DNA from 2 places in the Caproicibacter sp. BJN0012 genome. Region 2 is predicted to be linked to the other one. Evidence: a T-box and tRNA genes for the amino acid it is inferred to sense, from the RefSeq annotation. Region 2 holds a T-box; the other holds one or more tRNA genes.
The links. The T-box of region 2 lies ahead of tyrS (tyrosine--tRNA ligase). A T-box ahead of a tRNA ligase gene usually reads a tRNA of that ligase, here a tRNA-Tyr.
Positions count from the first base shown of each region.

Region 1: it encodes a tRNA-Tyr, which carries the amino acid that the T-box ahead of tyrS (tyrosine--tRNA ligase) is inferred to sense. The anticodon was not compared.

Region 1 is NZ_CP142518.1:369,107-383,683, reverse strand. It holds gene VA597_RS01970 (electron transfer flavoprotein subunit alpha) at 1-898, opposite strand, end outside; gene etfB (electron transfer flavoprotein subunit beta) at 919-1,704, opposite strand; gene VA597_RS01960 (acyl-CoA dehydrogenase family protein) at 1,722-2,870, opposite strand; gene VA597_RS01955 (class I adenylate-forming enzyme family protein) at 2,913-4,532, opposite strand; gene VA597_RS01950 (CaiB/BaiF CoA transferase family protein) at 4,630-5,871, opposite strand; gene VA597_RS01945 (YkvI family membrane protein) at 5,910-7,076, opposite strand; gene VA597_RS01940 (2-hydroxyacyl-CoA dehydratase subunit D) at 7,152-8,264, opposite strand; gene VA597_RS01935 (2-hydroxyacyl-CoA dehydratase subunit D) at 8,251-9,501, opposite strand; gene VA597_RS01930 (acyl-CoA dehydratase activase) at 9,517-10,302, opposite strand; gene VA597_RS01925 (GntR family transcriptional regulator) at 10,785-11,483, shown strand; gene VA597_RS01920 (hypothetical protein) at 11,608-11,772, shown strand; gene VA597_RS01915 (hypothetical protein) at 11,981-12,145, shown strand; tRNA gene VA597_RS01910 (tRNA-Tyr) at 12,150-12,235, opposite strand; tRNA gene VA597_RS01905 (tRNA-Thr) at 12,276-12,351, opposite strand; gene VA597_RS01900 (hypothetical protein) at 12,561-12,686, shown strand; gene VA597_RS01895 (DUF362 domain-containing protein) at 12,788-13,894, opposite strand.
Region 2 is NZ_CP142518.1:1,866,231-1,880,807, forward strand. It holds gene VA597_RS09025 (carbamoyl phosphate synthase small subunit) at 1-64, opposite strand, end outside; gene VA597_RS09030 (LL-diaminopimelate aminotransferase) at 115-1,338, opposite strand; gene dapF (diaminopimelate epimerase) at 1,396-2,229, opposite strand; gene VA597_RS09040 (ANTAR domain-containing response regulator) at 2,242-2,784, opposite strand; gene glnA (type I glutamate--ammonia ligase) at 2,823-4,145, opposite strand; gene tyrS (tyrosine--tRNA ligase) at 4,422-5,660, opposite strand; T-box leader at 5,719-5,958, opposite strand; gene recN (DNA repair protein RecN) at 5,989-7,671, opposite strand; gene VA597_RS09060 (arginine repressor) at 7,677-8,126, opposite strand; gene VA597_RS09065 (NAD(+)/NADH kinase) at 8,123-8,986, opposite strand; gene VA597_RS09070 (TlyA family RNA methyltransferase) at 8,983-9,801, opposite strand; gene dxs (1-deoxy-D-xylulose-5-phosphate synthase) at 9,798-11,654, opposite strand; gene folD (bifunctional methylenetetrahydrofolate dehydrogenase/methenyltetrahydrofolate cyclohydrolase FolD) at 11,659-12,531, opposite strand; gene lgt (prolipoprotein diacylglyceryl transferase) at 12,515-13,597, opposite strand; gene yfmH (EF-P 5-aminopentanol modification-associated protein YfmH) at 13,688-14,577, opposite strand, start outside.

The DNA of each region.
Region 1 (14,577 bases), 1.5 Mb from region 2:
GCGTAAGCTGTTTCAGGAGTTGGAACCCTTCGGCATTGCCGAGACCCATTCCTCCGGATACGATGATGTCCGCGTCGGTGAGCGACACGGCTTCCCGCACAGTCTTAACGGCCTCCAGCACTTTAGTCCGGATATCCCCTTCGGCAAAATGCACGTCAAGCCGAATCAGCCCGCCCTTTCTGCCCGGTACCCTGACCGCCTTTTCCATCACGCCGGGGCGCACCGTCGACATCTGCGGCATGTGGCTGGGGCAGAGGATGGTGGCCATGAGGTTCCCGCCGAACGCCGGGCGGGTCTGCATGATTTTCTTGGTGTCCGGATTGATCTCAAGCTTTGTGCAGTCCGCCGTGAGGCCCGTCTGGCAGCGGACCGCAAGGCACGGGCCAAGATCCCGCCCGATGTGCGTCGCGCCGAGAAGCACGATCTCCGGCTTGTATCTTTCTATGGCTTCCTGAATGACTTTGGTGTATGCGTCGGTGGTATATTGTTTCAGCTCCGGCGCGTCGGCATAATAGACCTTGTCGGCGCCGTACTCGAAAAGTTCGCCCGCGAGCGGCTCCACCCCGGAGCCGCAGAGCACGGCGCAAAGCTCGCAGCCCAGGGCGCCGGCAAGTTTTCTCCCCTCGCCCAGCAGCTCCACAGCCACCTGCATCAGCTTTCCTTCCCGCTGCTCCGCAAAGACCCACACGTTGCGATAGGCGCCTAAATCCGCGGCCGCCCTGCCGTCCTCCGTCTTTTCGATCGCGTGAAACGGGCACGCTTCGACGCACTGGCCGCAGCCCGTGCAGGCGGGGCCGATCACGGCGATCCTGTTTTCCATCGTGATCGCCTCAAAAGGACAGGACTTCACGCATTTTGTGCATCCTCTGCATTGATCCTTTAATACTTCCACTGCCATGTCGATTTCATCCTCCTATGTTAGATCAGATGCTTTTCATCCAGTTTGCCGATCAGGGACTTCGCCATCTCGCCGACCGACCCCGCAAGCATCTCACCCTTCCCCTTCTGCGGCGGCGTGAAGGAGCGGAACACCTGCGTCGGGGAGGCGTTCAGCCCGCAGTCCTTCCCGTCAAGTCCCACCGCGGCATGATCCCACACCGCGATCTCCTTTTGATAGGCATCCACGATCCGGCCGACCGACATATATCTCGGCTCGTTCAATTCCTTGACGCAGGTGAGGAGGCATGGCGTTCTGACTTCGATCCTTTCGTATCCGTCTTCCATCTGTCTCTGGACCGTCGCTTTGCCGTCGCCCAGCCGGATGTCCTGAACATAGGTGACGACCGGGATCCCCAGGCGCTGCGCGACCTGCGGCCCCACCTGAGCGGTGTCGCCGTCGATGGCCTGACGGCCGGCGAAGATGATGTCCACGCCCGGCACCTTTCGGATTCCGGCCGCGATGGTGGTGGAAGTCGCGCAGGTGTCCGCCCCTCCGAACGCGCGGTCGCTCAGCAGATAAGCCTCATCCGCGCCCATCGCAAGACATTCCCTCAGCATATAGGCGGCCTGCGGCGGCCCCATGGTCAGTGCCGCGACCCGCGTGCCCGGGTCCCGGTCCTTGATCCGGAGCGCCGCTTCCAGCGCGTTGGCGTCGTCCGGATTCAGGATGCTGGGAACGCCCTCACGGATCAGGGTTCCCTTCACGGGATCGATTTTCACCTCATTCGTGTCCGGGACCTGCTTGACACATACCAATATCTTCATGTTCGCTTATCCCCCTTTTACTTCTTCAGCAGCTGCCTGCTGATGACGATCTCCTGGACCTGGCTGCTGCCCTCGTAGATCGTGAATACGCGGCAGTCGCGATACATCCTCTCCACCTTATAATCTTTGATGAAGCCGTATCCGCCGTGTATCTGCACCGCTTTGGCCGCGATCTCGTTGCAGACCTCGGAAGCGTAATATTTGGCCATGGACGCATTGAGTGTGGCGTCCTGTTTGGTGTCCATCAGATACGCCGCCTTGTAGGTAAGCTGCTTCGCCGCCTCAAGCTTGGTGGCCATCTCCGCGATCATAAACCCGATCGCCTGGAAGTCCCCGATCCGCCTGCCGAACTGCTTTCTTTCCTTGGCGTACTCGACCGCCGCGTCAAGACACCCCTGCGCGACGCCGATCGACTGGGCCGCGACGCCCAGGCGGCCGGTGTTCAGCGTCTTCATGGCGATTTTGAAGCCTTCCCCCTCTTCCCCGAGGCGGTCGGCTTCCGGCACGGCGACATTTTCCAAGATAATATCCGAAGTCGCGCATCCGACGATGCCCATTTTGTCCTCCGGCTTGCCGCAGCTCACGCCCGGCGCCTTCATATCGATCACGAACGCCGAAATCCCCTTGTTTCCTTTTTTCATATCGGTTTTTGCAAAGACGACGGCGTAGTCCGAAAGAGGAGCCATTGTGATAAAGCATTTGCGCCCGTTGAGGATGTAATGGTCCCCTTCCTTCACCGCGGAGGTCACCATCCCGCTCGCGTCGGACCCCGCTCCCGGCTCCGTGAGGGCGAACGCCAGCTTCTTTTTCCCGGTCACGACCGGGGTCAGGTATTTCGCCTTCTGTTCGTCGTTGCCCGCGAGGAGCAGCGGGCCGCCCGAAAGGGAGTTCGGAGTCGACACATAGATGCTGGCGATGCCCGACACCCTCGCGACTTCTTCCATCACCAGGACATAGGCCCGCGCGTCCGCGCCCTGCCCTCCCAGCTCCTTCGGGATCTTGATCCCGAAAAATCCGGCCGCGGCCATTTTATCGAGCAGCTCTTCCGGAAAAACTCCGGTCGCCTCCACCTGATCCAATACATCTTTAGTAAATTCTTTCTCGGAGAATTCGCTCGCCAACTTCCTGATCAATTCATGTTGCTCTGTAAAATACGCATCTGCCATATTTCTTTCCTCCTGCTGTAAATAAGGCCATCCGCCGTTTAGCTAAAATTTCATTTTCGCGCAGCCGCCGTCTTTCCGGACGCGTTTTTCTTCGCCGGCCATGGCCGCCGCTTTTGATTTCAGGCCCTTTAAATCGATTTTGCCGCTCGCATTCACTGGGAAACCGTCAAATTCTAAAATATAAGCGGGCATTTTATACCGCGCCAGCCGCGGCTTTAAAAAATCCACAAGTTCATCCTTGTTGATGCCGCACCCCTGCCTCGGTATGATGCACGCCGCGATCTCCTCCTGAAGCACGTCGGCCGGGACGCCCACGACCTTGACCTGATCCACCCATTTCAGCCTTTTGATGACTCTCTCTATTTCACGCGGAGAGATGTTCTCTCCGCCCCTGATGATCATTTCTTTCAGCCTTCCGGTGACGTGAAGCTCCCCGGAGCCGTCAAAGTTCCCGATATCTCCCGTCCTGAGCCAGCCGTCTTCGGTAAAGGCTCCGGCCGTCACTTCCGGAAGCCTGTAATACCCAAGCATCACATTGTACCCCTTCACCTGAATTTCGCCGTCGAGATCCCGCCCCAGAACGCCGCCGGTTTTGAGGTCGGCGATGCGCGCGCTGACATGGTCGATCAATCTTCCGGCGGACGCGCCCTTTTTTTCCCCGGGATCATCCCAGCCGGCGATCGTCACGCACGGCGAAGTTTCCGTCTGGCCGTACGAAGGCTGCAGATGCATCTGGGGGAACCTGCGGCAGATTTCCGCGTATTCTTCCGGCGTGACGGGGGAACCCGCGATGATGCCGGACCTGAGGGTGTCGGCGCGCCGTCCGCAATGCTCCGACTTCCGGATCAGCGCCAGGAACATGCTCGGGACGCCGTTCAGGATGGTGCAGCGCCCGCGTTCCAGCGCATCCCATACGTAGGCCGTTTTAAAGCAGGGCAGCAGGTCCATTTCCGCGCCGCTGAGCAGGCAGGCAAGGATTCCGGCCGTGATCCCGAAGCAGTGGAACAGAGGGACCGTAAGGCACATTTTATCGTCTTCCTTCCAATGCATGGCTTCGACCATGGCACGGGAATTGTTCACCAGGCTGTAATGGCTGAGAAGCACTCCCTTGGAGAAGGACGTGGTTCCCGAAGTAAAAATCATGCAGGCCGGATCCTCCGGTCTCACCGCTTTCTTTTTCCCTTCCACCCTTTTCAAATCGGCCGGCGGCGGAGGGGCGGTTCCGACAAGGCTGCCCGCCCAGGTTCCGGCTCCCTTTTCCCCAATGGGAATAAATTTTTTTACTCTCGCTGTTTTTCTCCTGATCCTCTCGATCAGGCTTTCATTGCCTGCACCGTAGTACAGGACCTCCACATCTGCGTAATTGAGGACGCGTGTGACCTCCGCGTCCCGAAAGCAGGTGTTGATCAGCACGGGCACGGCGCCGATCTTCGCAAGCGCCAGAAAAGCGAGCACCCAATCCGGACCGTTGGCGCACCAGATCCCCGCATGGGTCCCTTTTCCGACCCCGTCTTCTTCCATCCGGGCCGCGGCAAAGTCCGAAAACCGATCCAGCTGCTCAAACGTGCAGTGAAAGCCGCCCATTTCAATCGCTGTGCACCTTCCGCTGAGATGGACGCGCTCTTTTAAGCATTCGCCGATTGTTTTACTGATAAGTTCCATCGTTCTCACCTGCGGAATCGTGAATTCAAGCAAAACGGACCGTCTTCGAAGGGTCCGTCTCCATCGACAACAGTCCGTTTTGCCGCTTCACTAATCTCTACTTCTTATGTTCATCTTTCCAGACATACAGAGAACCCTTTTCCAACATATCCCTGACCTGCCCGTCATCGTATCCCAGTTCTTTCAGGATCTCCGGCCCCTGCTCGCCGATCATCGGCCCCGGCCTGTAATCCGGGACGCCCATTTCCTGGAACTTGACCGGCAGCCTGACCAGTCTTCTGATATGGCCGTTCGGGTATTTCATGTCGTAGAAGCAGTTGTTTGCCTCGGCCTGCTTGTCGTTCCTGATTTCCACCCAGTTCTGGGCAACGGAGAACGGAACGTCGGCCGCCACCAGAATTTCTTTCCACTCCTCGACGGTTTTCTTGCTGAACGCATCCATGACAATATCGTAAACCTCGGAAGTGAGGCCCTTCTCCTGGCAGGTCAGAATCGGGAAATAGTTCTCGCTGCCCACAAGATCCTCCCTGCCGACAGCCGTGATAAACGCCTTGTAGTATGTATTGTAATCCGGCATGCAGGTCTGAATGAAACGGTCGTCCTTGGTCCTCCACGCCGCATTGAAGGGGTTGGCGGATTTCCTGACGTCGATCGGGTACTGCTGCGCGATGCCTTCGTAATTGGAGGCCTCAACCATCATGCCCATGTTATAGATCGAGCTTTCAAAAAGGGATGTTTCAACCTTTTCTCCGACTCCTTTGATTTTTGCCTGATACAGAGCCGCCAGGATCCCGGCCGCCAGGTTCATACCGACATTGTGGTCGCCGAGCCCGGGGACAACGTTCATCGGGACGGTGCCTTTCTGGCGAAGCGAATCGAGATATCCGCCCCTGGCGAAAAACGCCGTGAAATCGAACCCCGGAAGGTTCCTGTCCGGGCCGTATTCGCCGTATCCGGTGCAGATGGCGTAAACCAGCTTCGGATACCTGCCCTTCAGGCTGTCATAGTCCAGTCCCAGCTTCTGGAGGGCCTGGACTCTCCAGTTGGTGATCAGGACATCGGCCGTGTCAAGGAGCTTGAAAAAAGCCTCTTTGCCGGCGGGGTCCTTCATATTGAGAGAGATGCAGCGTTTGTTGCCGTTCTCAAGGTCCCACGTGGTGTTCTCAACCATGTCGAGCGGCCTGCCCTCGGACGGCGCCGTATATCTGAGCGGGTCCCCTTTCGCCGCTTCAATCTTGACGACGTCGGCGCCGAGATCTGCCATAAACCGTCCGGCGGCCGCCGCCGCGATAAAATTCGCCAGTTCGACGACCCGGACTCCTTCCAACGGTTTGCTCATATTGATCTATCTCCTTGTATCATAAATGTAGCTTTCAATCAGTTTTTCTTGTATTCCGCGTCGATTTTCCCATTCTTCGTCATAATCATGTGGACAACAAACGGGACAACGACAACGATAATCGTCAGATAGCCAAGATATCCGTATCCCGTGTTGACGAGAGGAATCAGACCGAACTGCGCGATCGCAAAGGTCAGCAGCGTGAAAATCACCGCGATGATAATGGTGCGCTTCATCAGATTTTGCTTGGACACTTCCGGCGAGGCGTCTTTCCTGTTCCAGGCGTTGACATAGCGCGCAATCACGCCCGCGATCATATTGACGGCAGTCGACACCGCGCCGAGAATGATCAGGATCGAGATGACCGGGGTGAGGAACGAGGCGCCGACGCCCGTCTGGACCATCAGCAGGGTCGGAACCTGAGCGGTTTTCAGATCCGGGTTGTTGACAATGGCAATCAGGCCGACCGTGCACATGAAAATGATGAAGGCATTGACGATAAAGCCGTAAACCATTGATTTCTTGGCTTCCTTCTCGTCTTTAAACGGCTCGGCATGCTGCATCAGAAGGCCGATCGACGCCAGCTGGAAAGCTGCGTACACGAAGCACCTCCAAAACGCCGGGCCCGCCGGTGCGGGAGCGGCGGCCATCTGGCCGATGTTGGCCGAGATCGTTCCCCACTGCGCAAAGATGTTGGGAACATAGACCAGCAGCAGGCCCGCGATGATCACGACCGAAACGGTGGAAGCCGCCGCCCGGACAAGGTCGGTCCCATAAATAGTCAGTACGAAAATAATCAGGCCGATGATCACGGTGCAGACAATGTACGGAATGCCGGTCAGCGCGTGCAGCGTCGCGCCGCCCGTCGCAAAGGCCACCGACGGGGCCAGGCAGATGGTGAACAGGTAAACGAGCTCGTACAGGTTCGAAAAAATCGGTCTGGCTTTTTCTCCGAAATCGCCGTAAAACTTATCGGTAAAAGTACGATAATCATAGGTCTCGTGCCTCTTGGCATAGCGAAGGCCGTACCACTGGAAGAACGCGCCGAAAGCCTGTGCGAGAACCGGTGTAATCAGTGCCCAAATTCCAAATTTGACAAAGTAAGAATACAGCTGGGCGCCCGAGGCAAAGCCTCCGCCGAACTGCGTGGTAAACCAGACAAACGCTACGCCAATCGCGACCGGCATCTTATTTTTATTGATCATGGCAATTCTACTCCTTTTGTTAATTCTACCCCATTCATCATTTTGAAAGCCGACGTAATCATTGAGGACGCGTTTTCAGCCCATTTCCTTGAATGCCTGAAGCATGGTGCCGGCCTGTTCATAGTTCACCATCTGGCAGTCGACTTCGATGTTCACATTTCTGAGGCCGGCGGCGTCGCAGGCCCGCTTGATCGGAACATAATCGAACTCTTCCGGATCGCAGAACTTCGTCATCAGGACAATCACACCTGCCGCGTTGTGTTTTTGGGCCAGATCGACAATGAAACCAACTCGCTTTTTGTCCCTGTCATACAGCACGCTACAGTTGTCCATATCGGCAAACTTCTGCGCGAGCGCATCCAGCGGATTCGGCTTCTCCGGCACGTCCGTGCGGTACTGTCTCGACTCCTGGGCAACATCGTCCGCAACGATCTTGATCCCGTTCTTGTCGAAAATCTCCAGAAGGCCGGGGGAATCGGCGAGGATGCCGCTCGTCACCACGCGGACTTTGCCTTCGTCCGCAGGGGCTTTCTTCAGCTCCGCCGTCAGCTGCCTGACCAACGCCGTGTGTTCTTCCTTCAGCATGAACCAGGCGCTCTTAAAGACATCGCTCCTCTGGACCGCGGTGATCGCATGGTCCGCAGCCGTTTCCGCAAACTCGCGCATCGCCGCATTGTGTTCGTTGTAGATCCGGTTGGACTCCGCGAGCAAAATTTCGGAAAACTTGGCGCCGGTCGCAATCTCGAGATCACTGATGACCTTCTCATAGCTCGCCTTCGTGAATTTGACGCCGTAATCCGGTTTTCTGTTCTGCGGATAGGTCATGGGGATGAACGGAATGCCGGGGACGGCATATTTCCAATTCTGGCCCAGGCTTTTGAGAGAGTCGCACAGCGAGGGAATGACGATCGCGGAAATCCCCTCAAATTTTCCCGTGATCCCAAGCTCAAGCACCGTCTGCATAATGGAGCAGATGAACGCGGGATAATATTTCTTGGCCTCATGGACCTCCATCTCCGCGCCCCACACGCCCATCGGGACAAGGCCCATGGAATGGATGATCTCCTCCGGGGTGTAGACCGGCGCGCAAGCGACGACTTTCCTGCCCTGCGCAAGGTACTTGCCGAGCTGCTTTCTCGGAGACGCAGCAATTTCATGAAACTGAGCCAATAATTCATCGATTGCCATCTGAACGGCCTCCTTTGTTTGCTTCCATAATTTCCATCAGGCCCTGAACGCGCGTGTCGTACTGCGCCTCGGAGAAATTCCGCGGATCGGCCTGATCGCCGTCAAAGCTGACCACCGGGATGTCACAGGCCCTGCCGATCTGCCGGCTCATTTCCGCCATGAACCCGGACCAAAGCTTGCAGGAGCGGTTTGTATGCACCAGAAGGCCTTCCACGTGATTGTCTTTGCAGAGTTTGATCCTTTTATCCCTGGAAAGTTCAAGATTCATTGCATTCGGGACTCTCGCATAGGCGCGGCACATGCCGTCGAAATCGTCATAGATGAACCCGAACGCATCCGCGTAGATGGTGGTTACCATGTTGATGCCTCTGCTCTTTAGGCCTGTCGAGGTAACCCTCAGCCACGGCCAGCAGGCAATCCCTTCGAACATGATGCGGTACTTTTCTTCGCCGTGATAGGTCGAGTCGCCTTTTTCATGGTTGTCTTCGTATTCTTTCAAAAGAGTTTCCATCGCTTCCGCTGCTTCCTTTTTGCCGCGCGCGGTCACCATGACCGCCATGTGGTTCAAAAGATCGAAGCCGTTGAACGGCGAAGGAAGATACTTGGCGCAGGAGGTCGCCGCCAGCCAGGCGCGGCTGGAGCGCCCGGAAATCTCCATGACCTCCTTATACCGTTCGTCGCTCCACTTTTTGCCCGTAATCTTCTCCAGCTGATGGATCGCACCCCAGAACTGGGCTCTTATGTACTCGGTCTCCGCGTCGGACACCTCATAATCGGGGTTGAACGGGATATCGATCATGATCATGGGGATATCCAGTTCCCTGGCAATATTCTCATACCATTTGATCATGCAGTTGCAGATGTTGTTGCAGCAAAGGACGAAGTCCGGCATCGGCATGTTCTGCTCCGGCGCGTCCTTCAGTTTCATGTACGCAAGGGAAACCCTTGCGTAAGCGCAGAGGTCGTTGGAATAACCGTCCCCCTCGCTCTCGCTGCACATCCGCTCGCCGCCGCCTCTCGCGGCGATGGCTGCGGCCTGATTTTCCGGATAGCAGACGGAGAGGCCCAGGGTTTCCGGTATCTCCACGGGGAAGTTGCTTGCACACCACCCGACCATCTCGCCCCGCGCCTTCGCCTCCATGCAGTCGCTGTAAGCCTTGGCCGCAATCTGACCCAATTTGTACTTTGCCGAATTCGGGTCCGGCGCAGGTCTTTTCTTCTTAACTTCTTCACCCATCAATGAAAACCTCCTTCATAAATTGTCGTTTTGAACTTTATCATAAGCATACAGCGCCGCGCCAAGAGCGCCCATGAGCTGGGCATGTTCGCTGTACACTATTCTGACCCCCAGTTCCTTTTCCATGGCATTCCGAACGCCTGCATTTCTCGCCACTCCGCCGCTCATGCAAACCTGCTCGCGCACTCCCACCCTTTTGACCAGAGAGGCAACGCGCGCGGCAACCGACTGACAGATCCCGGCCACCAGGTCCGGAATCCGGACGCCCGACGCAAGCTGAGAGATGACTTCCGACTCCGCAAACACCGTGCAGGTGCTGGATATATTCGCCGGATGAACCGCCCTGGCCGCTTCCACCTCAAGCTGTGAAATATCAAGATGGAGGATATTGGCCATGACGTCCAGGAACCTTCCGGTTCCCGCCGCGCATTTATCGTTCATGACAAAGTTGGCCATGCGCCCCTCCTCGTTCAGCGACAACACCTTCGCATCCTGTCCGCCGATGTCGATCACCGTTCTGACATCGCCGAATTCGCGATGAACGCCTACGGCGTGGCAGGTCAGCTCGCTCAGCTGCAGGTCGGCGCCCGCGAAGGTTTTTCTTCCGTACCCCGTGGCGACCGTGAACCGAATCTCTTCCCGTCTGACTCCGCTCTCCCGAAGCGCATTCTCCATGGCGCGGGAAACACCGTCCGTGCCCACTGTGGCAACCACAATGGAGGAAGAAACGATATCTTTCCCGTCCTTTAAAATGACCGCCTTTGCAGTGGTCGATCCAATATCAACGCCCAATGTAAACATAAAAATTCCTCACCTGCTATCGTTCGCCCGATATTGTTATTTTTTTGACATATCAGGGCGCAGAATGGCATACATGTCGATAAGTATACTTGTATACATATTATCTGCTAATTATCCCATTTCGATTTGAAGGTGTTACCTTCGTTAGCCATACATGTCGATAAGTATACATGTCTACAAGTTTGTTTTGCAAATCTATTGTACCAATAGATGCTCCCGATGTAAATAGCCATTTTGGATAGAATATGCCGATTATAACTGTTCATTTTCCATAAATCGCATCCTATATTTGGATTATAAAAAGGCATTTTGACCGATAAATCCGGAATTGAAGGCCGTTCTGCACGGAATTTCCCCTGTGGTCCGCACACAGCCGGTCCATGAGTAAGCCGAAACATATTTTCCCTATTCCATTTTTTCTTTTCATATAGTAAACTAAGGAAAGGGAATAGGATCTTATTTTAAGAGAGCGGGATAATTAGATGAATGAAAATATAAAGCCAAGAAACGTTCAGCCCTATACTGCGGATGAAGTGTACAAAAAAATACGAAGGAGCATCATCAAGCTGCAGTTGGAACCGGGGCAGATGATCAGTGAGAACCAGATGTCTCAGAAATACAATGTCTCCCGTTCCGTGATCCGGAGCGCTTTTGTCCGCCTTCAGCAAATACGGTTTATTGAAATCTATCCTCAGCGCGGGACATATGTCAGCCTGATTGATCTGAATCATATCTCCGATCTTCTCATGCTGCGCACCGCGGTGGAAAAAGAAGTTATTTACGAGATGTTCACCTCTCTGAAAAAGAAGGATCGGGCCGCCCTTGTGAATGCTTTGGAATCGAATCTGGCCGAGCAGGAAAAATGCCGCAATGAACCGGATTACAACGGGAAATTTCCGTGGATCGACTCGGATTTCCATAAAACGATGATCGACAGCGTCGGCCGGTATTCCCTCGTCGAGATGCTGGCCGACGACATGCTTCATATCGCGAGATGGAGGAACTTCGATGTTGCGTTCGATCACAGAATTCCGGCGCTGATCGATCAGCACCGCGCGATCGTCGAAGCGATCAAGGCGGAAAATATGCTGCTGGCACAGAAAAAGATGGCGGATCATCTCGAAACGATATCAAATATAGCCGACAGGGCCAAAGCGAAGTTTCCAAGCTATTTTAAATAGCCTTTAGAGCGCCTGGAAGAACCCGGATAACGCCGCCTCTGCGGCCTTCCGAATCCATCCTTTCTGCATAAAAAATCAGGCAAGCCCAAAAGGGCCTGTCTGATTTTTGGTGGAGGAGGATGGAATGGGAAAAAGCAAAACCACCGTCACGTTTGCTGCTGTTATCGGAATTCTATACCACGGTAAAAGTCCACGGCCTAAAAACGTGCCGCCGGCACGTTTTCTTTACGGCCTTCCGAATCTATCCTTTCTGCATAAAAAATCAGGCAAGCCAAAAGGGCCTGTCTGATTTTTGGTGGAGGAGGATGGAATGGGAAAAAGCAAAACCACCGTCACGCTTGCTGTTGTTATCGGAATTCTATACCACGGTAAAAGTCCACGGCCTAAAAACGTGCCGCCGGCACGTTTTCTTTACGGCCTTCCGAATCCATCCTTTCTGCATAAAAAATCAGGCAAGCCCAAAAGGGCCTGTCTGATTTTTGGTGGAGGAGGATGGAATGGGAAAAAGCAAAACCATCGTCACGTTTGCTGCTGTTATCGGAATTCTATACCACGGTAAAAGTCCACGGCCTAAAAACGTGCCGCCGGCACGTTTTCTTTACGGCCTTCCGAATCCATCCTTTCTGCATAAAAAATCAGGCAAGCCAAAAGGGCCTGTCTGATTTTTGGTGGAGGAGGATGGATTCGGACCATCGAAGCCGTAAAGCAACAGATTTACAGTCTGCCCCATTTGACCGCTCTGGAACTCCTCCGTATATGGAGCCTTGTTGGAAAGCAAAGCTCCTTTTGAACTGGAGCTGGCAGACGGATTTGAACCCCCGACCTGCTGATTACAAATCAGCTGCTCTACCAACTGAGCTACGCCAGCACATGTATTCTTGGATATGATTTTTTACAGCGCTTGAATACTATAACATTTTACCGTGTCTTTGTCAAGATATTTCGTCAGAAAACCGCGTATCTTAAATATAGATAAAACAGCTCAAAAATCAGTAACAATAATCGTTATTGTTACTATTGATTTCTCTCAAACTCTATTCTATAGTATTAATAGAAAATAAAAAGGAGGCACAAGGTATGAAAGAAAAAGATATTAGGAATCTGAACGTTGAGAGCGATCCGTTCGATCCATCCAACGAGCCGCAGGGCTGGTGCTCTCCGGAGTTCCCTTCAGGTTGTCTGCTTGACACCGACTTGGAATAAACGAACACGGCGATAGAGAAATAATTTTTATCGATTTATAGAAAGTCTGCGGCGCCGCCGGCAAAAGCCGGTTGCGCCGCAGATTTTCTTATTTTTATCGCTTATATCTTTACCAGTTCATAATCCCGGTTTCCGAGTCCCAGCTTGACCGCGTGGTCGATCAGAACATTCCAGTCCGTTGTTGGGTGAACATCGGCAAAATGGTCTTGATGGACCTTTTCGCTTTTCTCCAGCAGACTGCCGGGCAGGGCCGGCTGCCGGTTGACGGCCCTGGCGCACGCGAGATCAAGCGCGACCGGATCAAAAGACGCAAACATCCCTACGTCCGGCACGATCGGGATATCGTTTTCCGCATGGCAGTCGCAGTACGGAGAGACATCGACCACCAGACTGACGTGGAACTGAGGGCGGTCATGCAGCACCGCGTAGGAATACTCGGCTATTTTTTTGTCCAGAATATCATTGGATTCGTCGGAGGCAGGCAAGACAGCATCCATGGGGCAAACGCCGATGCATCTTCCGCAGCCGACGCATAAGTCATGGTTAACGGAAGCCTTTCGGTTTTCGATGGAAATGGCGCCGTGGGCGCAGTTTTTCCTGCACGATCCGCAGCCGACACACGCCTCCTGATCCACATGGGGCTTTCCGCTGCTGTGCATTTCCATTTTTCCTGCGCGCGACCCGCAGCCCATACCGATGTTTTTCAATGTGCCCCCGATCCCGGTCGACTCGTGTCCCTTAAAGTGAGTCAGTGAAATAATGATATCCGCATCCATAATGGCGTGCCCTATCTTGGCTTCCTTTACATATTCCCCGCCTTCGACTGGTACCAGCACCTCGTCAGTCCCTTTCAGCCCGTCCGCGATCAGGATATGGCACCCGGTGGAATCGTGGGAAAAGCCGTTTCCATACGCGGAATCCAAGTGATCCAGCGCATTTTTCCGGCCTCCGACGTAAAGGGTATTGCAGTCGGTCAAAAAGGGGCTGCCGCCAAGATCCCGGACAACATCGGCCACCACTTTTGCGTAATTCGGGCGAAGAAAAGAAAGATTTCCCGGTTCGCCGAAATGGATTTTGATCGCGGCATATTTTCTATTAAAATCAATTTGCCCAACGCCCGCAGTTATCATCAGCCTCTTCAGCTTTTGAAGCAGGTTCTCGTTCAGGGTAGCGTGCATATCGGCAAAATATACTTTTGAAGTTCCCATCCTGTATCCCCCACACAGTTCTGAAATTGATGTGATCCTGATTTTTATCAATATTATATCATTGAGGCCATAGGATGAAAAGTATTTTCTAAAATTCGGGCCCGGTGTGTCCGGGAGGCAGGGCGCTGCGGCCAGTTCCAAACGGAAACCGCATTCCGACGCCATGAGCGGAACCCGCAGAATCAGCAGCGGCCAGGCTGATTATAAAATTGACTAAAAACAGAAACATCTCCAACGCACAAACAAGCTACAGTTACAAATGTTATAAAAAGCCTTTACAAATGGAATTTGTGTTGCTATGATTAGACACATTCATGAAGCTTTCTATTCATCTTTTTTGAGAACGGCAAATACAGGATGGCATATGAAGGTGTGTCTCCCGAATCGATCTCACTCCTTGCCTAAAACAGCAAAACACTTGGCGGAGTTTGAACGAACCGGTTAAAACGGGCATGAGATCTCGGAATATCCGCAACGGATTTTTGGGATGTTCAAGCTATAATTCGTATCTTTAGAAAAGCCATCGGTCTTACCTCCCTTTGATGAATCTGCAATTCATTTTAGCGGAGTGCCCGGTGTTTTTTGTTTTTTTATCCGCTATTGGAAGCAGTTTGAAGGGACGTATGTATTATGATATCATTCAAAAAGCGCGGACAGACCTGCAGGATTGGCAACTTGAATCT
Region 2 (14,577 bases):
GTTCGTCTCCGAAGCCTGTCCCTTCAAAAGTCATGCCGTTTTCCAGCGTCAGCAGTGCTTTCATTCCATCACCAACCATTCTAAATCTCTGTTTTATATCAATTTCTTAAAAATTCAGGATGCGGAAAAGGATTCAACGATGCGTTGAACCGCTTTCTGTGTGTTTTCCGTGGTGTTGAAGCTGGTAAGACGGAAGTAGCCCTCGCCCGCCTGTCCAAACCCGGAACCCGGCGTCCCGACGACCCCTGTTCTGGAAAGGAGAAGATCAAAAAACTCCCAGGAGGAAAAGCCTTTCGGTGTTTTCAGCCAGATGTAGGGAGAATTGGTTCCTCCGTAAACTTCGAATCCGGCCTGAGCAAGACCATCCAGGATGATTTTCGCATTGCTTTGATAATAGGCGATATTTTCGCGGATTCCCCGATGCCCTTCTTCGGAATAGACCGCCTCCGCGCCGCGCTGGACAACGTAGGAAACGCCGTTCATTTTTGTGGATTGGCGGCGTGCCCACAGGGCGTTCAGAGAGACACCGTTGACCAAAAGTTCTTTGGGAATGACCGTGAACGCGCAGCGGACTCCGGTAAAACCGGCCGTCTTGGAAAAACTGCGGAATTCGATTGCGCACCGTTTCGCCCCATCTATTTCATAGATGCTGTGCGGCATTTCAGGGTCTGTAATAAACGCCTCATACGCCGCGTCGTAAAGAATGACGGAGTGATGCTCCAAGGCGTAATCCACCCATTTTTTCAGCTCCGCTTTATGGATCCCCATGCCGGTGGGGTTATTGGGAAAACAGAGGTAGATCATATCCGCCGGCTGTTCCGGCAATTCCGGAAGAAAGCCGTTTTCTTTTCTGCAGGGCATATAGACGATTTTGCTCCATCCGGCTATTGGTGAATAGTCCCCTGCCCGTCCGGCCATCACGTTCGTATCAACATAGACCGGATACACTGGGTCGCAGACCGCCACGGTATTTTCCCGGTCGAAGATATCGCCAATATTTCCAGTATCGCATTTTGCGCCGTCGCTGACAAAGATTTCATCCGATCCGATCTCGGCGCCCCTGCTCTGATAATCATTTTGGGAAATTGCATCTCTTAAGAATAAATATCCAGCCTCAGGACCATATCCGCGAAAAGTTGAAGTATCCCCCATTTCCTGTGCGGCGTTTTTCATGGCATCGACAATTGCTTTTGGCAGAGGCCTTGTCACATCTCCTATTCCAAGCCGAAGGACTTCTTTTTCAGGATGTTGCTGTGAAAACGCTTCTACCTTTTTCGCAATATCAACAAACAGATAACTTGCGGGCAGCTTCACAAAATTCTCATTGATTTTAAGCAAATTCAGCCATTCCTTTCCCCGACAATTCAGAAGTATTCATTCCAAATGTATATTATATCAGATTTTCACCACGCCGTCAAAGACAAATTCCGCAGGTCCCTTTAAGAAAATTTCATCTGTTTCTTCGCCCCAGCGGATGGAAAGGTCCCCGCCTCTCAGATGTATTTTCACCTGCCGCCCGGTTTTCCGGTTCCACGCCGCAGCACAGGCCGCAGCACAGGCGCCGGTTCCGCAGGCAAGCGTTTCGCCGGAACCCCGCTCCCAAACACGCATTTTTAATTCATCCTTTCCCAGGATCTGAACAAATTCCGTATTGACGCGGTCTGGAAAGATCGGATGATGTTCAAACAGCGGCCCGATTTCCTCCAGCTTCAAAGCGTTTACATCCTCAACGAACACAACGCAGTGGGGGTTCCCCATGGAAACGCATGTGATCCGGTATTCCCGGCCGCCGACGGACAGCGGCTCGTTCAGGACCGCTTCTTTGGAAAAAACGACGGGAATTTCGGACGCTTTCCGGATCGGCGTCCCCATGTTCACTTCCACCGATGCCACCCGGCCGTTCCTAACGTCGAGGCGCAGGGTTTTGACACCGCTGAGGGTTTCAACTTTCAGAATTTCTTTCTGGATGATGCCGCGTTCATAGACATATTTTCCGACGCACCGGATTCCGTTGCCGCACATCTTTCCCCTGGAGCCGTCCGCATTATACATATCCATTTTACAGTCGGCAAGCTCAGACGGTTCAATCAGAATGATGCCGTCAGAACCGATGCCGAAATGGCGGTCGCTCAGTTTGACGGCAAGCTCAGACGGATGTTCAACGGCTTCGTGAAAACAGTCCACATAAATATAATCGTTGCCGATCCCCTGCATTTTCGTGAATTTCATTTCAGGCCCTCCTCAGGAATTCAGAATGATCAAGGCTGCCTCCGCCATCTTTTTTCCTTTATCCATACTTTTTTTCTGAATAAATCGATGCGCCTGCGGTTCCGTAAAGTTGTTCCGTTTCATCAGTAAATCCTTTGCATTTTTAATGGATTGTTTTTCATCTAAATTTTCTGAGGCCAGCTTTTTTTTGATTGTAAGTGAGGTGTAATCGGCCAAATTCAAAAACATATTCACCGTGGAAATCAGGTCCATTCTGCTGATCGGGAGCATCAGAGTTGCCTGTTCCAGCGATTCGCACATGGAGGCGAGCTGAGAACTGACTAAAAAGAGGAAATCATAGGCGGAACCGACCATCCGTGGAAGATTGACGGCAGCCATGTCCCGCAGTTTTACGCTGCACACCACAATTCCGCCGTGGTAATGTTTGCTGGTAAAATCCATCACTTGAGCGCCGGTTGTGCAGACGGTGCTGACATATAAGCCGCTTGACCGAAGAACCGCCGTTATTTTTTTAGCGTATTCCGGATTTGAATTTGCTACGACAATGCTGCTCATAATTAACAACTCCGAAGGGAAGGATAAGACGCTGGTTTTTAAAGCCGGTCCAAATAGCGGTGCAGTTCCCAGTCAGTCACAGCGGTGGAGTATTGACGCCACTCCTCTTCTTTCGCTTCGACATACTTGTGAAAAACAAGATCGCCCAGAACCTTTTTGACAAAAGGATCTTCTTTCATCATCCGAACCGCATCCCCCAGATCGGCTGGAAGCATCTCTGAATCCGCCGGTATCGCCTCAGGCAAATGCATCGAAACGACAGAGGGAGGCGGAAGCAGGTCGCGGTCGATTCCATCCATACCGGCGGAGAGAAGCAGCGCAAAAGAAAGATACGGATTACAGGTGGGGTCCGGACTTCTCAGATCAACGCGGCTGTCGGGGCCGAGCGGCGAGGGGACGCGAATCAGGGTCCCCCTGTGATGAAAAGACCAGCCCACCAGACTGGGAGCCCCTTCGCCGCCGGGAATCAGGCGCTTATAAGAATTCACCAGAGGATTTGTGACCGCGCAGATGCTTCTGATGTGCAGGAGCAGACCCGCTATGAAGTTCAGTGCGGTACGGCTCAGACCATTTTCAGAGGAGGCGTCATAAAAAGCATTCCGCCCATTGCGAAAAAGCGAAATGTTGATGCACATGCCCGATCCCGCGCGGCTAAAAACAGGTTTCGGCATAAAAGTAGCATATAGCCCGTTCTCATTTGCACAGGATTTGACCACCATTTTGAAAGTTAAAAAATGATCCGCGGCAGTCAGTGCTTCCGCTTCTTTGAAGTCGATTTCATGCTGCCCATAGGCAGCCTCATGATGGGATGCCTCGATTTCGAATTCCATCTGCTCAAGGTCCAGGCAGATGTCGCGCCTGGCATTTTCTCCCTGATCCGCAGGTCCGAGGTCAAAATATCCGGCAGTGTCGTTTGTCTCGGTGGTAGGATGCCCCAGTTCGTCCGTCTGAAACAGATAAAATTCACATTCCGTGCCGATATAAAAAGTAAAGCCCTGATCGGCAGCCCGCTTCAGAGTCTTTTTCAGTACGCATCTCGGGTCACCCGGATACGGAGTGCCGTCCGGCCCAATGATCTCACAGATCAGCCTTGCGGCCCGGCCGCTTTGCGTACTCCAGGGATAAATCAGAAAGGTTTCGGGATCGGGCTGCAAATACATGTCTGATTCCTGAATCCGGACGAAGCCTTCCATGGAGGAACCGTCAAACATGCATTGATTATTCAGGGCCTTTTCAATTTGATCGGCGGTGACCGTGACATTTTTAAAGGATCCAGGAATATCGGTAAACTGAAGACTTAAAAAATCGACATGATTGTCATGCAGCATTTGAATCATATCGTTTCTTCCCATGCACGGCATTTAGATACCTCCCGGAACAAACACATCATATGGTATTTGGTTTTCGTCAGGTGTGTCCTAATATAATATATTTATATTATGCTTTTTCAAAAGCCGTGTCAATCATTTTTGAATTGAAAGAACGATTTCATTCTAATGCACAAAATTCGACTGAATTTCGGCCTCTTTCCATGTTTTTGCAGCCTTTCATAAGCAAAAATGCAAAAACAGCGAAGAAATTATTCTTTATAGCTAAAAAGGAACCCTGTTGAAGAACAGGGTTCCTTCCTACCATTGTCAGTGAAAAATCGTAATTTTATGATATACTTTTTTGCCCTTTTTAATAATCAGGCAGGCTTTCCCATTTCTGTCAAAGTCCTGTTCCGTAAAGATGGCAGCCGGATCGGAGACCTTATTTCCGTCGGCGGAGATGCCTCCCTGAACGACCAGCCTTTTGGCTTCACCGCGCGACGGCGCGAGATTTGCCTTGACCAGAAGATCAAGGATCCCAATGGCTCCGTCTGCAAAATCGGAGGGCGACAGCTCCGTGGTCGGCATGTTTTCCGTATCCGTGCCGCTCCCAAAAAGCGCCCGCGCCGCATCTCTGGCTTTCACCGCCTCATCCTCTCCGTGAATCTGCTTTGTCACTTCAAAGGCCAGAAGCTCTTTCGCGGGGTTCAGCTGCTCGCCGCTCAGAGAGGAGAACGCGTTGATTTGATCCATCGGGACGAAGGTCAGAATTTTCAGGCATTTTAAAACATCGGCATCCCCGACGTTTCGCCAGTACTGATAGAACTCAAACGGCGATGTTTTTCTCGGGTCGAGCCACACGGCTCCCTTTTCCGTTTTGCCCATTTTTTTGCCCTCGCTGTTGGTCAGCAGGGTAACCGTAATCCCGAAAGCTTCCTGATTTTCTTTCCTGCGGATCAGCTCCACGCCGCCGATAATGTTGCTCCACTGGTCGTCTCCGCCAAGCTGCAATCTGCAGCCATAACGCCGGTACAGCTCCAGAAAATCATAGCTCTGCATGATCATATAATTCATCTCAAAGAAAGAAAGGCCGCGCTCCAGCCTCTGCTTGTAGCATTCGGCGTCCAGCATGCGGTTCACGGAAAAGCAAACGCCGATGTCTCGGAGAAAGCTGATATAATTCAGATTGGAGAGCCAGTCCGCGTTGTTGGCCATAATTGCCTTATCATCTGAAAAATCGATCAGCCTGGACATCTGCTTCTGAAAGCAGGAGATATTGTGCGCGATTTCCTCCTCCGTCAGCATTTTCCTCATATCGGTCTTCCCCGTCGGGTCGCCGACCATGCCGGTGCCGCCTCCGAACAACGCGATCGGCGTATGGCCGGCCCGCTGCAGATGAGCCATCACCATGATCGGAATATAATGCCCCACATGCAGGCTGTCCGCAGTTGGGTCGAATCCGACATAAAACGTCGCCTTTTCCTCGTTAAGCAGGTGGCGGACCCGTTCCCGGTCCGTTGTCTGCGCAATCAGGCCCCGCTCTTCCAAAGTCTCAAAAACACCCATTCTATCATCCTCCATTTTGTCAGGGAACAATAAAAAAGCCCCCCGCAAAGTAGTTTTTGCAGAGGGCGGAAAATTCCGCGGTACCACCTCAGTTTACCGGCTTCCTCACGGAAGCGGCCTTACGGGTACAAAACCATACCCACACGCTGTAACGTGCGTTCCTTACGGCCGGACCTACTGGACGAATTCAATCCGGCGGCTCCAGGATGTATTTCATCCGGCAACCGCGCCTACTCGCACCGACCGCAGGCTCTCTGAGCGTTTGTTCCGGAGTACTTCTTCCCTTCTCAGCTGTTGAAAAATATTATAGATGCATTCCGTTCTCTTGTCAAGCTTCCGGCCGTCTTTCCGCCATCCGAAGCATTTCCTCCGCATTTTGAAGCATCAGCGGCGTGACATTCTCTCCGCCCATGATCCGGGCGAGCTCCTTCCGCCTTCCCTCCCGGTCCAGACGGTCCACCCGTGTGAACGTGCGGTTTTCCCGGACCTGTTTGCGGATCAGAAAATGCGTGTCGGCCAGCGCGGCGATCTGCGCCAAATGCGTCACGCAGATGACCTGGCGGTTTTGGGAAACTTCCCGCAATTTTAGTCCGACTTTCTGCGCCGCGCCGCCGCTGACGCCCGTGTCCACCTCGTCGAAGATCAGGGTCCCGATATCGTCCCTGCCCGCAAGGACCGTCTTGATTGCCAGCATGATGCGCGAAAGCTCGCCGCCGGATGCCACTTTCGCAATCGGCTTGGCCGGTTCCCCCGCATTGGTGGAAATATAGAATTCAATCCTGTCGCAGCCGGTTTCATCCATCGGAATAGAATCCTGCCGGATTTCAAAAGTCACGTCCGGCATGTTGAGGAACTGAAGCTCCGCCTTTACTTTTTCCGAAAAGACCTTTGCCGCACCGGCACGCCAGCAAGAAATCTCCTCGGCGAGGGATCTTGCCTGCGAATGAAACTTTTGATAGCTTGCCCTGAATTTCGCCGCGTTTTCATCCGAAAGCCGGATTGTCTCCAGTTCCATCCGGCATTTTTCAAGGTATTCAAGCATTTTCTCGACCGAGCCGCCGTATTTCAGGCCCAAACGGTAAATCGCGTCCAGTCTTGTCTCAATTTCGTCCAGTTCCGACGGATCATATTCCAGTTGAGAGGAAAAGCCTCTCATTTCCTCTCCACAGTCGTCCAGATCGTAGGAGATGGATTGAAGGCGCTCCGCCAGGCCGTGCAGCTCCGGGAGGAACCGTTCCGCATCGTTCAGCGCGGCGGCAGCCTCTGAGACGGCCGAAACAGCCCCCAATGTTTCCTCGTCTCCGCCAAGCGCCGCTTTTGCCCGAGAAATCGCCTGCGCGACCCGCTCGGAATTGCGGTACAGATTCTTCCGGCGATCCAGCTCTTCCTGTTCGCCCGGATGAAGATCCGCAGATTCCAGCTCGTCGATCTGATAGTTCAGCAGGTCGATCTGCCGTGCCTTCTGGGCCTGGTCTGTTTGACAGGAATCCAGCCCCGCTTTTGCGGCCAGCATGGAGTGATAGGCCTCCCGATAGCGCAGAGAGAGGTCAGCGGGCAAACCCATGCTGTCCAGATAGCCGACATGCAGCTCCGGAGACAGCAGACCGTAGCTCTCATGCTGTCCGTGTATGTTGATCAGCAGACTCCCGACTTCCTTCAGTACGGAAACGGTGGAAGGCCGTGCATTGATCCTGCAGGAGGTTTTGCCATCCGGGGAAATTTCCCGCTGGACAATCACGGTCCCGTCGTCTTCCACGGAATAGCCAAGCTCCCGAATCCTGTCGGCGGCGCGGCCGTTCTCAAGCTGAAAAACCGCGGAAACCAGAGCGCGGCTTGCGCCCGTGCGAATCAGCTCCCGCGACGTTCTTTCCCCCAAAACCGCATTGATGGAATCGATGATGATGGATTTGCCGGCGCCGGTTTCACCGGTCAAGATGTTGAACCCGGTGCCAAAATCGATCTGTGCTTTTTCAATCACGGCGATGTTTTCGATATAAAGCTGTGACAGCATGGCAATCACCTGACAAATTTTTTCAGTTCTGAAGACAACCTTTCCGCGGAACTATCATCCCTGGTCAAGATAAAAATCGTGTCGTCGCCTGACAGCGTTCCCACAATATTTTCCCATTGAAGAGCATCCATCGCGGCGCACACCGCATTTGCCATTCCGGTCAGGCACTTGACCGCGACCATATTCTGCGCGTAGTCGACGGAAAGGGCGGAATCGGAAAACAGAGAATAGAATTTTGTGGTGTAATCCTTTGTCTCGTCCTGCCCCACCGTATATTTGTATTTGCCGCTCGCGGTCAGGGTCTTGATCAGACGAAGCTCCTTGATGTCACGGGAAACGGTCGCCTGAGTCACTTCATACCCCTCTTCACGCAGACGGCGGAGCAGTTCCTCCTGTGTATCAATGGAATATTTCCCAATCAGCTCCAGTATTTTGGCGTGCCGTCGTTCCTTCATGGTCCGATTCTCCTCTCTCCAAGTTTATCGGTTACAATCTCATAAAAATTATTATTCTTCAGCTTTAATATTTTAACGGTGCCGGAAGATCTGGAAAATTCGATTCGGGTTCCGTCCGGAATTTTTAAAAAGATTTCACCGTCGATCGTAAGAATAATTTCGCTTTCATAATCAGAATGTGCCCGAACGCTCAGCTTTGCGTCCGGCCCGAAAACCACCGGCCTGCTGAGCAGAGAATGAGGGCAGATGGGAGAAAGAAGAATACAGTTCATCTGAGGATCAATGATCGGACCGCCTGCGGAAAGCGAGTACGCGGTGGAACCGGTCGGCGTGGAAAAAATCAGCCCGTCGGCTCGGTAATCGCACACTTTGGTGTCATCCAGCCGGACTTTGAAATCGAGAATCCGCGAAAGCGTTCCTCTCGCGATGACGGCGTCGTTGAAAGCGGTAAATATTTTGGATTTTTCCTCCTGATCGACCCGGACTTCCAGCATCATCCGGTCTTCAATCGTATAATCTCCGCTTGTCAGCTTTTCCAGGCGGTCCATCTCGTTGGTTTCCAGTCCTGCAATATAGCCCAGCCTTCCGGTATTGATGCCTAGAATCGGCTTTTGAGCAGTCGCGGCGCTACGGGCACAGTGGATAATCGTTCCGTCCCCGCCTACGGCAATAATAATATCACAGGCCTGGATCATTTCCGCTGTGTTGGAAAAAAGCAAAATTTCCTCGCCCGGAAACGACGGCCGGAACTCGGCCTTCATCAAGACCTTAATTTCAAGCTTTCGCAGCTTCTGAATCAGTCTGCGCGTGTAATACACCGCATGGTTTCGGCTCAGATTTGGAATCACCGCAGCCTTCAATCCGTTTCACCGCCATTCAGCCGCAAATGGGACTCTTTCACCAACGCGTCAATATCCGGCGCGACAGACACGGGGCAGTCAGATTTCTGAAGATATAAAAGGTATTCTATATTCCCCTCCGGCCCCTTGACCGGGGAATATGTCAACCCAAGGACAGAAAAACCATTCTCCAGAACAAAACCTATGATATTGTTAATCACCTGAGTATGAATTCTCTTGTCTCGGACGACGCCTTTCTTTCCAACGTTTTCACGCCCCGCCTCAAACTGGGGCTTGATCAGGCAGACGGCCTGTCCGTTCCCGGATAAAAAGCGACGCGCTACAGGCAGCACCAGGCGCAGAGAAATAAAGGAGACATCCACACTGAAAAATCCGATCGGCTCCGGCACCTGCTCGTTCGTCAAGTAGCGAACATTCGTCCTCTCCAAGCTGACGACACGGGGATCAATTCGCAGTTTCCAGGCAAGCTGACCGTAACCGACATCGATGGAATAAACTTTTTTCGCTCCGTTCTGAAGCATACAGTCCGTAAATCCGCCGGTGGAAGCCCCGATATCCATCGTAACTTTTCCCCTCAGGTCAATAGGAAACGCGGCAAGCGCTTTTTCCAGCTTGAGCCCCCCGCGGCTTACATAGGGAAGCCGGTCTCCCCTCACCTCAATCTGAACTTCCACTGGAAGCAAGGTACCGGGTTTATCCTGCTTTTGTCCCTCAACATAAACCTGGCCCGCCATAATGACCGCTTTGGCTTTTTCCCTGCTCTCCATGAGTCCCCGGTCAAAAATCAGGCAGTCCAGTCTTTTTTTCTGAATCAATTCGAGCACTCCGATGCAATCAATTCGGCAATACCCCCGGCGCTGAGTCCAAGCTGTGCCAAAGCCTGGGCCATCGTTTCGTGCATGACGAAACCGTTGATCGCACGGAGGTAAAATTTGCCGGCAAAAGAAGCTTGGCTGAGAAGATAGGCGAAACATTCCCCGATGCCGCCCTGTGCAATGCCTTCTTCAAAGAAGAAAATGGTCCTGGCATTTAATACACAGCGGATTGCTTCGGGATCAATCGGGAAAATGCGGTTTAACTTCAGAATTCGGATGTTCAGCCCCTTTTCCCTGAGGTAAGTCAATGCCTGACATGCATTGGAAAACAGTCTTCCATAGGTGACAAGAACGATATCGGCAGACTCTTCTCCGTAAAGGTCAAAAGCCTCGCGGCTGCCGTGAAAGTCAAACGGGCGGAAAAGCTGTTCTCCCCTTGGATAGCGCACCGCCGCCAGCCCGTCACAGTCATAGAGTGCCTGATGGAGACAGTTCTGAAGCTCATCGTAATAAGAAGGGGAATAGATCGTGATGCCGGGAACCGTTTTAAGAAAAGCGGTGTCGAAAATCCCCTGATGCGTCTCGCCGTCTTCGCCGACGATTCCCGCCCGGTCGACCGCCAGAACAATTTTAACTCTTTGCAGTGCGACGTCGTGGATCACCTGGTCATATCCCCGTTGCAAAAAAGAGGAATACACCGCAAAGACGGGAAGCATCCCGCCGCAGGCAAGCCCTCCGGCGAAAGTGACGGCATGTTCCTCGGCGATTCCGGTATCAAAAAAGCGTTCCGGAAACTTTTCGGAAAAATCCTTCAGCCCGGTGCCTTCCTGCATGGCGGCGGTAATGGCACAGATCCTTTCGTCCTCCGACGCGAGAGAACACAATTTATTTCCGAATACCGAAGAAAAACTTCCGGCCGATTTGACCGGTTTTCCCGTTTTCACATCAAAAGAGGAGATCCCGTGAAAAGCTTTGGGATTTTCCTCGGCAAATGCATAGCCCTTTCCTTTGCGTGTCAGAACATGAATGAGGACTGGGTGCTGTATGCTTTTTACGTTATTGAATACTTCGATCAGTTTTTCCGTGTCATGACCGTCAAACGGGCCGTAGTAGTAAAAGCCCATGTCCTCAAAGATCGTGCTGTTATATAAAAGCTGCTTGAGAACAGATTTCGATTTGGTCAGCGCGTGCCGGAACGGCTTGCCGACTCCGGGAATATGATCCAGGATATTCTCAATATTTCCCTTGATTTTAAAGTAAGAGGGCTTGGTGCGGATGCGCGCCAGATAGCGGGCCATGGAGCCAACGTTGCGGGAAATAGACATCTTGTTGTCATTTAAAACGACGATAAAATTCTTATGAAGGCGGCCCGCATTATTCATCCCTTCATAAGCAAGACCGCCGGTCAGGGCGCCGTCTCCAATGACGGCGACCACATGACCCGGTTCACCCTTCAGTTCCTTGGCTTTGAAAATTCCAAGGGCAGCCGAGATGGAAGTACTGCTGTGCCCGGATGTAAACGGATCGTGAGGACTTTCCATGCGGTTTGGAAAGCCCGAGATCCCCCCGTGCGTCCGAATGGTCCCAATGCGGTCAAATCTGCCCGTCAACATTTTGTGCGTATACGACTGATGCCCCACATCCCAGACGATTTTATCCTCCGGAGAATGAAAAACCCGATGCAGGGCGACGGTCAGTTCGACAACCCCAAGGTTCGAAGCCAGGTGCCCTCCGTTCGTGGAAACCGTTTGGATGATTTGTTCCCGAATCTCGTCGCACAACTGCTTCAGCTGGCCGGGCGCAAGCCGCTGCAGATCTGTCGGGGAGGAAATTGATTTTAACAGGCTGCCCATAGAATCAGCGGACTTTCTTCTGGTCCGGAATCGCGTTTTGGATTTTCGCCGCGGTCAGAGTGTTTCTCAGAAGCATGGCGATCGTCATGGGGCCAACTCCTCCCGGAACCGGAGTAAGGTAAGACGCCAGCTTGCTGACGGGCTCAAAATCAACGTCTCCGCACAGTTTGCCGTTTTCGTCGCGGTCCATGCCCACGTCGATCACGCAGGCGCCCGGCTTGACCATGTCGGCCGTGATGAATTTCGGCTTTCCGACGGCCGCAACCAAAATATCCGCCCTTCGGCAGACTTCACCAAGGTCTTTTGTCTTGCTGTGACAGATGGTGACGGTGCCATTCTCATGCATCAGCAGCATAGCCATCGGCTTGCCGACGATGTTGCTGCGTCCCACGACAACGCAATTTTTTCCCCCGACCGGTATCTTCTCCCGGTGCAGCAGCTCCATGATCCCCGCCGGAGTGCAGGGAAGAAAACGGTAATTGCCCACCATGATCCGTCCAACATTGGAAGGATGAAACGCATCCACATCCTTCCAGGGGTCGATTGCCTCGATGACAGATTCTTCATCCAGTCCGTCAGGCAGCGGAAGCTGAACAAGAATTCCATGAATTTCTTTTTTATGGTTCAGCCGGTTCACCAATTCAAAAAGCTCATCCTGGTGGGTGCTTTCCGACAAAGCATATTTTTCAGAGTAAATGCCCACCGCCGCACAGGCTTTCTCTTTTAGATTCACATAGGTCTGGGAAGCGGGATCGCTGCCGACCAAAACCACGGCAAGACCGGGGACAATTCCCTTCTGTTTCAACTCCTGGACCTCAAGCGCAACTTCGGCTTTGATTTCCGCGGAAATCGCTTTTCCGTCAATCAGCTTTGTCATTGCCTGTTTCCTCCTTCCCTTCCGGCTTCACTTCGATGGAAGAATCCGGTTCCTCACGATTTTCTGCCGCCGGTTTTTCATTCGCTTCGCCGTTGTGAGTTTCATCAATGCCCTCCGTTTCTCCTTCAATAATGGTTTTGGCCTCGTCGGCGGAAGCAAAAATTGTGCTGGTCCCGTCGTCGGTATAGCTTTCGTCGATTTCTTCCGGTTTGACTTCATCGACAATGGAATTGAGTTCCATGATTTTGCGCGATCCGCAGCCGGTCAGAACCGTTCTGTTCCGGAAAACGATCAGAAGCGCGACAGAAGCGATCACCGCGACAACCGCAACAACCTGGGATACCCTGAGAGGAACGACCGGGGTGATGAGGCTGTCGGTCCGGAGTCCCTCGATAAAGAAACGCCCCACGCCGTACCAGAGAATATAAAGAAGGAAAACCTGTCCATCGTATCTTCTGTATTTTCTGCTGACGATATGTAGCAGGAGAAAGCCGAACAGGCACCAGAGAGACTCGTAAAGAAAGCAGGGATGTACCCCTCCCGCGGAGACGAGGTCGGTGTTTTCACTGACCATCCTCCAGGGAAGGCTGGTTCCCGTGCCAAAAGCCTCCTGATTGACAAAGTTGCCCCACCGGCCGATGGATTGTCCGATCAAAAATCCAAGGGATGCGAGATCCAGGACCGCCGGAACGCTGAGTTTCCGAAATCTGGCCATCAGCGAACCGGACAGCAGCCCGCCGATAATGCCGCCGTAGATGCCAAGGCCGCCGTTCCAGATATATAGAATGCTGACCGGGTTTTTGAGGTATTGGTCGCTTGCGTCAAAGAGGACGTAATAAAGCCGCGCCCCGATGACGCCGAAAATGATTCCGACCATGACGACGTCGACAAAACGATCAGGATCGACCCTCAATTTTTTGCAGCTTGCCATCGCATATAGAAATGCCAACAGGAATCCGGCTGCAATGATAATCCCATACCAGGCGATCGGGTGGCTCCCGATCTTGAAGGCAATGGGATTCAGGGTAATATTGATCCCCAGCCCCGGGAATTGAACATGATACATCTCGCACCACCATTTCTCCACGCAATACAGCTTTTAAGCTCTCAGTTCCGCCGGGCCTCAGCGTGGAAAGCTCCGCCGGTATCCGTTTCCTTACTGGTTTGGCAATACGACGGACAAAGAAGAGAGCTCCGGCCGCAGTTGATCCTCCAGCCTGGCCAAGATGGAATCCATATCCGCTTCCGCTACCGCGTCAATGTATTCAAATAACTCACGTCCGGAAAAAGCGAGCGAAACAAGGGAATTCGCAATGCTGCCGACATGATTGAGCGAAGCAATGTTTTTCCCGTAAACCGACTTTTTGGCACGTTCGAGCATCTGCCGGTCAAAACCGTTTTTCCGCACGTTTTCTATTTCCTGTTTGATTTCCCGCGCAACCCGCTCAGGGTCCTTGGATTCTCCTGAGAAAATGACGGAGGCATAGCCGGGCCCTTCAAAATATTCATTGCCGAAAGAGGCTTCGTTAATCAAATCCGCATCCAGCAGACGGCGAAACAGAGGCGTCGCACTGGATGACAGCGCTTCCAGTAAAATCTCGGTTTCCGCAACCTGTTTCGTCGAGGGCCTTTGTCCGACGTTGAGCTCTTTAAAGCCTAGCTCAAAAAGCGGCACCGCGACGGAAAGCTTCTGTTCCACCCGGGCTTTTATAATATGGTTCGGTTCCTCTTCAAAAATGCGGTCGATCTGGACGGGTTTAGAAGGCTTGAGCATTTTATCGCAGAGCTCCGCAACCCGGTCCGGCTGAACATTCCCCGCAATGCACAGAGCCATATTATTCAGGTTATAAAACGTATGATAGCACTGATACAGCAGTTCCGGCGTGATCTGCGCAATGCTTTTCACCGTGCCGGCGATATCCAGCCTGACCGGATGCTTCTGGTAAAGCGCTTCCAGAAGGTTGAAAAGGACCCTCCACTGGGGGTCGTCGTCATACATTTTGATTTCCTGACCGATGATCCCCTGCTCCTTCTGCACGGTCTGCT